3 regions of the Clostridium sp. Marseille-Q7071 genome follow, and region 3 is predicted to be linked to each of the others. Evidence: predicted binding sites of a transcription regulator. Region 3 holds the regulator's gene; each other region holds the start of a gene.
What was found. Region 3 encodes Rex, which represses fermentation and respiration genes when NADH is low (regulators of the CRP and FNR family bind a similar motif). Its sites were predicted from a motif close to ATTGTTAANNNNTTAACAAT; they were not measured.
Positions count from the first base shown of each region.

Region 1: the regulator Rex is predicted to act here: its motif matches at 1,366-1,385, upstream of adhE (bifunctional acetaldehyde-CoA/alcohol dehydrogenase).
Region 2: the regulator Rex is predicted to act here: its motif matches at 1,181-1,200, upstream of ACWPW7_RS06070 ((2Fe-2S) ferredoxin domain-containing protein).

Region 1 is NZ_CBCOPR010000001.1:1,338,421-1,341,711, forward strand. It holds gene adhE (bifunctional acetaldehyde-CoA/alcohol dehydrogenase) at 1-1,287, opposite strand, end outside; gene yaaA (peroxide stress protein YaaA) at 1,506-2,267, shown strand; gene ACWPW7_RS06335 (radical SAM protein) at 2,410-3,279, shown strand.
Region 2 is NZ_CBCOPR010000001.1:1,276,243-1,279,533, reverse strand. It holds gene ACWPW7_RS06075 ([Fe-Fe] hydrogenase large subunit C-terminal domain-containing protein) at 1-895, opposite strand, end outside; gene ACWPW7_RS06070 ((2Fe-2S) ferredoxin domain-containing protein) at 895-1,140, opposite strand; gene ACWPW7_RS06065 (GrpB family protein) at 1,333-1,872, opposite strand; gene ACWPW7_RS06060 (GNAT family N-acetyltransferase) at 2,041-2,514, opposite strand; gene ACWPW7_RS06055 (hypothetical protein) at 2,669-2,866, opposite strand; gene ACWPW7_RS06050 (hypothetical protein) at 3,034-3,291, opposite strand, start outside.
Region 3 is NZ_CBCOPR010000002.1:4,496-7,786, forward strand. It holds gene ACWPW7_RS22835 (acyl-CoA dehydrogenase) at 1-352, opposite strand, end outside; gene ACWPW7_RS22840 (short-chain-enoyl-CoA hydratase) at 397-1,176, opposite strand; gene ACWPW7_RS22845 (redox-sensing transcriptional repressor Rex) at 1,650-2,288, opposite strand; gene abc-f (ribosomal protection-like ABC-F family protein) at 3,038-3,291, shown strand, end outside.

The DNA of each region.
Region 1 (3,291 bases), on a different contig from region 3:
CATATTTGTATTATAAATATCACCTATAGCTCCCTGAGAAGATGGAGAGTTTACAATGATTCTTCCAACCTTAACTCTTTTTGAGAATTCCTCTATAACTTTTTCATTTGATGTATGAATTACAGCAGAGTGACCTAGTCCACCAAACTCTATCATTTCTTCACATTTTTTAATTCCTTCCTCAGTACTATCTACAATATACATTGATAGTATTGGGCTTAACTTTTCTCTTGAAAGTGGATATTTTGGTCCTATTCCTTCCAATGGAGTTATCAATATTTTGGTAGTTTGTGGAATGTCAATTGATATCATTTTAGCAATCTTTGTTGCTGGCTGGCCAACTATCTCGGCATTCATAGAACAAGATTTTGGGTTTATTGCTAGTTTTTCCAATTTATCCATTTCATCTTTGTTAAGTATATGACAATTATATTCTTTTAAAAGTTGAATAACTTCTTCTGAAACATCTCTATCAATTATAACTGCTTGCTCGGAAGCACAAATTGTACCATTATCAAAGGATTTACTCATAACTAAGTCGTTAACTGCCCTTTTTAAATTTGCTGTTTTTTCAATATAACATGGAACATTTCCAGCCCCAACGCCTAAAGCAGGTTTGCCAGTGGAATAAGCTGATTTAACCATTCCTGGTCCACCTGTTGCTAAAATCATATCAACGCCAGAATGATTCATTAGCATTTGAGAAGCTTCAATTGATGGTGTTTCAATCCATTGAATGCAGTTCTCAGGTGCTCCAGCTTCTATTGCGGCATCTCTAACTATTCTTGCTGCTTCAGCACTACATTGTTGAGCTCTAGGATGGAAACTAAAAATTATAGGATTTCTAGTTTTTATAGAAATAAGAGATTTGAAAATTGTTGTGGATGTAGGATTTGTAGTAGGGGTAACACCTGCTATAACACCGATAGGTTCAGCAACATCCATACAATCTTCTTCATCATTATCATTTATAATTCCAACAGTTTTCATCTTTTTTATGCTATGATATACATATTCAGACGCAAAAATATTTTTAGTTATTTTGTCTTCATATATGCCCATTCCGGTTTCGTCAACAGCCATTTTAGCTAACTTTCTATGATCTGCAAGAGCAGCTAAGGTCATTTTTTTTACTATATTATCTATTTGTTCTTGGTTAAGATTTAAGAATTCATTATAAGCTTTTCTAGCTCTATTTACTAATAAATCTATAGATTCTTGTGTACTAGGAGTCTTAACCTCTAAATTTTTGTCTTCAGTAGTATTTAGGTTTTCTGTTTTACTCATGTAAATTACCCCCAAAAATAGTTTGTTATTTTTTTAACTAATTATATTGTAGCATATGGGAAGAAAAATGCAATATATTTTGTTAAAATAATATCAATATATTTTCGACAAATGTATAAAAAGTAAAAAAAGTTAATTGATCTAAATGTAATATAAAGATTTAAAAAATATTAGAGATTTATATAATTTTTAGTATAATTATTATTGAGGTGATGAAAATGATAACAATAATATCTCCAGCAAAGTCATTAAATTTTGATTCAACTTTAATGTTGGAGAAATCTACAAAGCCAAAGTTCTTAGTTCAATGCAATGAGCTTATAGAAGAGCTAAAAACAATGAATTCTTACGATATTATGAAATTAATGAAAGTGAGCAAAAATATTGCTGACTTAAATATAGAAAGATTTAATAAATTTAAAGAAAGTAATAAAGCTAAGCAAGCAATATTTGCTTACAATGGACAAGTTTATAAATCCATGAATCCTGTAGATTTCTCAGAAAAAGAAATAGAGTTTGCACAGGATCATTTAAGAATTATATCTGGTCTCTATGGTATACTTAAACCCTTAGATTTAATAAAAGAATATAGACTAGAAATGAGTACAAAGTTAAAAAATTCTTATGGAGATAATTTGTATAAATTTTGGGGTGAAAAAATAACATCTGTATTGCAGGAAGAAATTAAAAATCATAATGAAAAGGCTATTGTTAATCTTGCTTCAGAAGAATATTCAAAGAGTATTAATCTGAAAAAATTGAGTGAAGAATATAAAATTTTAAATATAGTTTTTAAAGAGAATAGGAATGGTCAATACAAGGTAATAGGAATGAAAGCAAAAACTGCTAGGGGACTTATGGTTTCTTATATTATAAAAAACCATATCGATAAAGTGGAGGAAATAAAAGATTTTGATACAGATGGATATATTTTTAATAGCAAATTAAGTGATAAAGATACATGGATATTTACGAGATAGAAATTATATAAAGTTAACAATAAAAAGTTTAAGATTATTTTAAAATCATATTGAGCATAAAAATAATAGGATGTTAAGCTTTATTAGTTTAAATTATCAATTATATATTTTAATTAAGTAACAAATAAGGAGCGAGTTTTATATGAGATATGAAGGTACTGTTTATAGACCACCAAGTGAGGCATATAGCTTGATAATTCAGGCTACTATAGGATGTTCTCATAATAAATGCAATTTTTGTAGTATGTATAAAGAAAAGAATTTTAGAATAAGGCCAGTAGAGGAAGTAATTGAAGATTTACATATGGCAAGAAATCGATATAAGAAAGTAGAAAAAATCTTCCTTGCAGATGGAGATGCACTTATTATTCCCATGGAAAAACTTAGAGTTATACTGAAAGCTATAAGAGAGATCTTTCCTGAGTGCCAAAGGGTAGGGGTATATGGCTCTCCAAAATCCATACTTATTAAATCTATAGAAGATTTAAAGGAATTAAGAGATTTAGGAATTGGAATAGTTTATTTAGGTATTGAAAGTGGCAGTGATAAAATCTTAAAGGAAGTAAATAAAGGTGTAACATCACAAGAAATCATAATAGCGGGAAAAAAAGTTAAGGATTGTGAAATTAAGCTTTCAGTAACACTAATATCTGGATTAGGTGGAAAAGAAAATATAGAGGAACATGGGTTAAAATCTGCACTGGTTATAAGTCAAATAAATCCTGATTATTTAGGTTTTTTAACACTGATGATAGAAACGGATACAAAGCTATATGATAAAGTGCAAAGTGGAGAGTTTAAGTTGTTAAACCCACAGGAAGTTATGGAAGAAATGAAAATTTTTATTGAAAATGTAAATGTAGAAAATACTGTATTTAGAAGTAATCATGCTTCTAATTATGTAAGTTTAAAGGGAACATTACCTTTAGATAAAGAAAAAATATTAAACACTATAAATAATGCATTAAAAAATAGTAATAGTTATAAAAGTGAATTTTTAAGAGGGTTATAGAAAATATTAATT
Region 2 (3,291 bases), on a different contig from region 3:
CCCCTGGGCCACCTAAACAACTTTCATTACAAATACTTAGTTCAACACAAACATTTTTTAAATTATTATTTTTTAATGATTCCAACAAAGATTTACAATTTTCTATACCATCAACTTTTATTAAATCTATATCTTTTGATAAAGCTGTAGACTTTATAGCACTTAATATCCCTCCCGCTAATGGATAGGAGTTTCCCCTTCTTGAACCATAATTATCTACTTTACTTTCTTTTAAATGATTAAAATCAATGCTTTCTTCACCTATCCATTGAATTAACTCATCAAAGGTTAATACTGCATCAACAATACCTTTATTTTCTTCTAATAATGCTTCATATTTTTTAGATATACAAGGCCCTACAAACACTACAAAGCTATCAGGATGACTTGCTTTTATAGTTTTTCCATGAGCAATCATAGGAGAAACTACAGGAAGTATGTCAGATATTAGCTCAGGATAATATTGCTCTATTAACATAATTACTGAGGGACAACAACTTGTTAAAAATTCTTTTTTATCACTTTCTCTAATAATTTTTTCATAACTTTGGGAAACCAATTCCGCACCTATAGAAACTTCTTCTACAATTTGAAAACCTAGTTTCTTCAATGCAGTAACAATTTTAGGTGAATTTTCAAAAAATCCACGAAAGGCAGGTGCAATTTGTGCAATAACTTTATTACCATTTTTAATTGCTGATTTTATATGCTCTAAATCGGAAAGTACATTTCTAGCATTTTGAGGACAAACTACAAAACAATGACCACAAGCTATGCAGCGTTCCTCTATAATCTTAGCTTGATGATTTTTTACCTCTATAGCTTTTACAGAACAAGTCCTCACACATTTATAATAATTTTTGCAGTTCGCTGGTGAAAAATCCATTACTTGCATTACATCACCTTCTTTGCAATCTCTAAGGTAAAAAACTCTTCAACAAAATTAGGCTCTACTGTATATATATCTGAATCATCAATCATTACCGATACTGCTTTAGTACAATGTCCCAAACAAAATGCTGCTTTTAATTCTACCTTATCTTTTAAATTATTTTCTTCAATTAATCTTTGTAGTTCCTTTATAATTTTGTGAGATCCTTTCAGATAACAGGCACTTCCCACACATACCTTTACAACCATACAATTGCCTCCTATAAATTTTATATTTTAAGTATAGAATTTTGTTAATATTGTGTCAATTTAATTCAGAAAAATTCTAGCTCATAACTTAACCCTATGTTATTCTTAGTTTTTATCATAGTTATATTAAAGTTATATAGTTAAAAGAGGAACTTCTTTCCTCTTTTAATTAAGTAATATTATTAATAAATACTAATTTTCATTCTCTGAAAATTCTTCTTTAGCTTTTTCTAATACCATGCTAATAAACTTGTCCTTTTCATTAGTATATGAATATCTATCATCGCTAAACTTTATAGCTAAGTTTCTTTTTAACTCTGAATACTGATGAATATATTCCTTATGTAAACGAAGGTAATCTCTAAAATATATATGATTTTTCCATATAAGTCCATTTAAAATCTCTATATGCAAATAATGTGTTCTTAGTTCTTCAGTACCCTTAGCAAACATAAGCCTTCCTTCAATACCTGCATTACTTCTATACTGATAACCTATGTTCTCTAATAGTTCTTTAAAACAGTCTACTATATCCAGTGATTCAACAGCTACTGCTATGTCAATAATAGGTTTAGCATCAAGCCCTTCTATTGATGTACTACCTACATGTTGAATATCTAAAACATATTTTCCTATTACTGAGTACAGTAATTTTTCTTCCTTATTATATTCTTCTTCCCATTCATAGGTATATGGAACTAACTTCACAATTCCTCTTTTTAATCCAATCATTCTCAACACCTCATATATTTATTCTCAGAATTTTTCAGCCACTTAACATAATGTTTTATATGCTAATAATAGCATTAACTTTAACATTTATGTAAAAATAAACCTTAAAATATAAGCACTTTAATTAAGTGTACTTGTATTTTAAGGTATCTAAATACTTATTAATATCTATTTTAAATCTTTTATATACCATGCATCACAGGAAAAATGTTCTGTTTGGACAATAGGCTTGTCAAGACTTTTAAAACCATGTTTTTGGTAAAATCTATTTGCAGCTCCCATGTTACTCAAAGTCTCAAGGTAACATTTATCATAATACTTTGATGCAAAATCTAAAGCTATCTTCATAAGATCATTAGCTATTCCTGTTCCTCTACCTTCTTTTAATAAATACATTTTTTGCAGTTCACATATACCCTCAAGGTTTTTCATAGGTGTTATTCCACATCCCCCTAGAATTTCACCATTATTCTCTACAACCCAGTACTCACAATTTTCATCTTTATAAACTTCGGATAAATATGATAATTCTGGATCTGCCCACGCAAGTCCTTCTCTATTTCCTCCAAATTCTATTAAGCAAGTTCTTATAACCTCTTCTATTCTTTTATTATCTTCCTTTTGTATTTTCCTTATAATCATATTTTTACCGCTCCTTTTTTTGTGTTATGAAAGATTATAGCTAATATTTGAAATAAAATCTACTTCACAATTCAAATCTTTTAAATTATTATGGGACGGTTAATTATTAAAAATGTAATTATTGCAAATTAATACTATAAATTTATTCAAATTTCTATATAGCTCTTAAAACTGGAATAATGTTATCACTCTTTTCTCTTAAATCGTTTATAATAAATTCTTCTATAGAAGTTTTATTATTATGTATAAATGTCAATGAATTAAACTCTGGAATAATTTGTTTAGACTTTAATATGTCGTTGTGAAAATTAAATATATCCAATACTTCTTTTTCACTTATTAATAAATTCATTTTAAAGACAAGAGAAAGAAAATTATGATTTCCTTCACTTACTAAATAAGATGGTTCCAAACTCTTAACTAACTTTTCATTATTAGTGTCAATTCCTAACTCTTCAAAGATTTCTTTTTTGATGTTTTCCCTTAAATCTATACAATCTCCTATAATATCTTCTTTATCTATTCCTCCACCTGTAAATTGAAGTTTTCCTGAGCAACTGTATTACTATTCATCTCTCCCAAAACAAGTCTTCCATCTAAAGTTTCGATTAATGCAGATGTAGATATAACTCTACAATCAAATTCTGTAGAAAAACTTCTATGTAATGTATATAAATAATGAGCATAATCTGTTAGTTTAACATTAATTTTTATACTTTCTTTAGATTTTTCTATATCTTCAATTGTGTAACAATCTCCCCTAAAGAACCTTTTTCC
Region 3 (3,291 bases):
CTCCTTTAGCTAATGGCACTAAGTACTTTTCTTTTTGAGCTGGAGTTCCAAAAGCATCTATTGGAGCAGCACATAATGAAGTATGAGCTGAAACTATAACTCCTGTAGTTCCGCAAACTCTTGATAATTCTTCTACTGTTATAGCATAAGATATGCTATCTCCACCTGCTCCACCGAATTCAGTAGAAAAAGGGATTCCCATCATATGGTATCTAGCCATTTTTTCTACATTTTCCATTGGAAATCTTTCAGTTACATCTATTTCAGCGGCAATAGGCTTCACTTCATTTTCAGCGAATTCCCTTACCATTTGTTTTACAAATTCTTGTTCCTTAGTTAAAGAAAAATTCATTTCCCATTCCTCCTATAATTTATAAATATCAACGGATTTTATTTCTATTTATTTTTAAAGGCTTTGTCTCTTTTTTCTATGAAAGCTCCCATACCTTCCTTTTGATCCTCTGTACTAAAACAAAGTCCAAATACTTGAGCTTCATACATAAGAGCGTTATCTATGTCCATTTGCATACCTTTATTTATAGCATCTTTGCAAAGCTTAACTGCTATTGGAGCATTGCTTGCAATCTTTTTAGCCATATTAGTTGCTTCTTCAAGTAACTGTTCTGGCTCAACAATTTTATTTACTAATCCAATTCTTAAAGCTTCCTCTGCATTAATTAGGTCTCCTGTGAAAATCAATTCCTTAGCTTTGCCCTCTCCCACAAGTCTAGCTAGTCTTTGAGTCCCTCCAAATCCAGGAGTTATTCCTAATCCAACCTCTGGTTGTCCAAATTTAGCTTTTGATGAAGCTATTCTTATATCTGCGGCCATAGAAAGCTCACAACCTCCACCTAATGCAAATCCGTTAACAGCAGCTATAATTGGTTTTTCTAAAGTTTCTATTCTTCTAAAAACTTTATTTCCTAATATTCCAAACTGTCTTCCCTCAAGTGAATTTAATCCTTTCATTTCAGAAATATCTGCTCCTGCAACGAAAGCTTTTCCTTCTCCTGTTAACACAACAGCATAGATTTCAGCGTCATTTTCAATTAATTCAATAGCATTATCTAATTCTTTTAAAGTTTCTGAATTTAAAGCATTTAAAGCTTTCGGTCTGTTAAGCTTAATAAAAGCAATGTTACCCTCTTTTTCAAGGATAATGTTTTTAAAATCCATAACTCCATCTCCCCATGAATTATTTCTTTTTGTTTCTTGCATAATTTGTTAATATTCTAACAAATTAAAACAAAATGATTGAAGCACTAAACGCCTCAATCACTATTATATTATGTCTTGCAAACTTTTTCAACATAAATCATGAAATTTTTCTAAATATTAAAAATCATAACGGTTATTAAGTTCATATTCAAATTTTATTAAAGATTTATATAAATTCAAAATTAAAATTTTGTATATTTATGTCAAAACATCTATATTTTATATGTATTTTAATTGTTACTTATATATTTAACTCTATTCTAGATTGTTAATTAATCATAATAACTAAAGTTAGATAATTTATAAAAATTACCCCATAAATGAAAAATTGTGGATGAAATTAATCCCTCAGAATTAATTTCCACAATATTTTATAAATATTACTTTAATTTCTTATTTTTCTAAGAAGACTCCACAATTATCAATTAAAATTATTCTTCATCATGTTCATTTAATAAGTAGCTTAAAGTCATTAAACTTTCACTTAGATGAACGTTTTCTACTATTACATCATCAGGTACCTTTAAATCTATTGGCGCAAAGTTCCATATACCTTTTATGCCACTAGTAGTTATTATATCGCACACTCCTTGTGCTCTATCCTTAGGCACACAAATTATAGCTATATCTATTGCATGTTCTTTTATATAACTTTGTAAATCATCTATATCTTCTATTGCTACATCTCTTATCTTTAATCCAATAAGTTTTGGATTTATATCAAATATTGCTTTTAGATCAAAAGACATCTTTTGAAAATAGGTGTAATTAGCAATCGCTTGACCTATATTACCTGCTCCAACAATTATTGTATTATATTGTTTATCTAGACCTAAGATTAATCCTATTTGTGATAAAAGCTCTTTAACATTATATCCATATCCTTGTTGACCGAAGTCACCAAAGCAATTTAGGTCCTGTCTTATTTGCGACGCAGTAAAGCCTATTTTTTCACTTAATTCTTTAGAAGAAATTCTATCCACATCATTATTAGCTAGTTCTTTTAAGTATCTATAGTATTTTGGCATTCTTTTTATAACTGCCATTGATATATTTTTTTTCCTTTCCACTGTAATCAACTCCTATTTAGTTTATATATATTGCAAAGTTAAATATCACCTTTAGCATGTGCGCCTAAGCTAATAATTTGTTGTATACCCTGTCCATTCTACACTTTGTTATTATTTTACCATATTAATTGTAATTTGTTTATATGTATTTTAAAAATAAATTATGTAAATTATATATAAATTATTCATTTTATCGTCATATATTTTTTAAGTTTTATGAAATATTTTTTAATATATTGATAATTATCGTATAAAGAAACAATTATTTAATACTCATATGACAATATTATATATTTTATAACATCACTATATATTATATAACAATACTATATATTATATAACAGCACTATATATTATATAATTAAAATTTCCCTATTGACAATGGTCAATTTATGGGAATTCTTATTTTAGGTAACTCAGAATTCACAATATAAAATTCACAATTATAGTTATTTCTCAGTATTAACTTCCACCCCTGGGGTCTATAATAAAATTATGAATTTTAAACAAAATTAAAATAATGACAAAATCTAAATTTATAACTACTTTCTACATAGACCCTTGAGGTGCAGTAGGATAAAAAACTATCAATATAAAATTGCTAGTCAAAAAATTTATTTAAAGAAATTATTTTATCTAAAAATAATTTCCACCTCAATTGTCAATTGTCCATTCTCAATTCTCCATTGATTAAGTTGGCATTTGATAATTATTCATAGTACAATAATATAGCGAGGATGGTGAAAATTATGATAGTTTTAAGCTGTAATAATATACATAAAAGCTTTGGAATAGATGTGATTTTAAAAAATATAAGTTTCAATATTAATGATGGAGAAAAGGTAGGTCTTATAGGTGCTAATGGTGCAGGTAAATCTACTCTTTTTAAAATATTAACCTCACAAATGGAATATGATGGCGGAGAGCTCTTTATAGATAAAAGTAAAAAGGTAGGCTATTTATCTCAAAGCCTTGCTTTAGAATCAGATAATACCATATATGA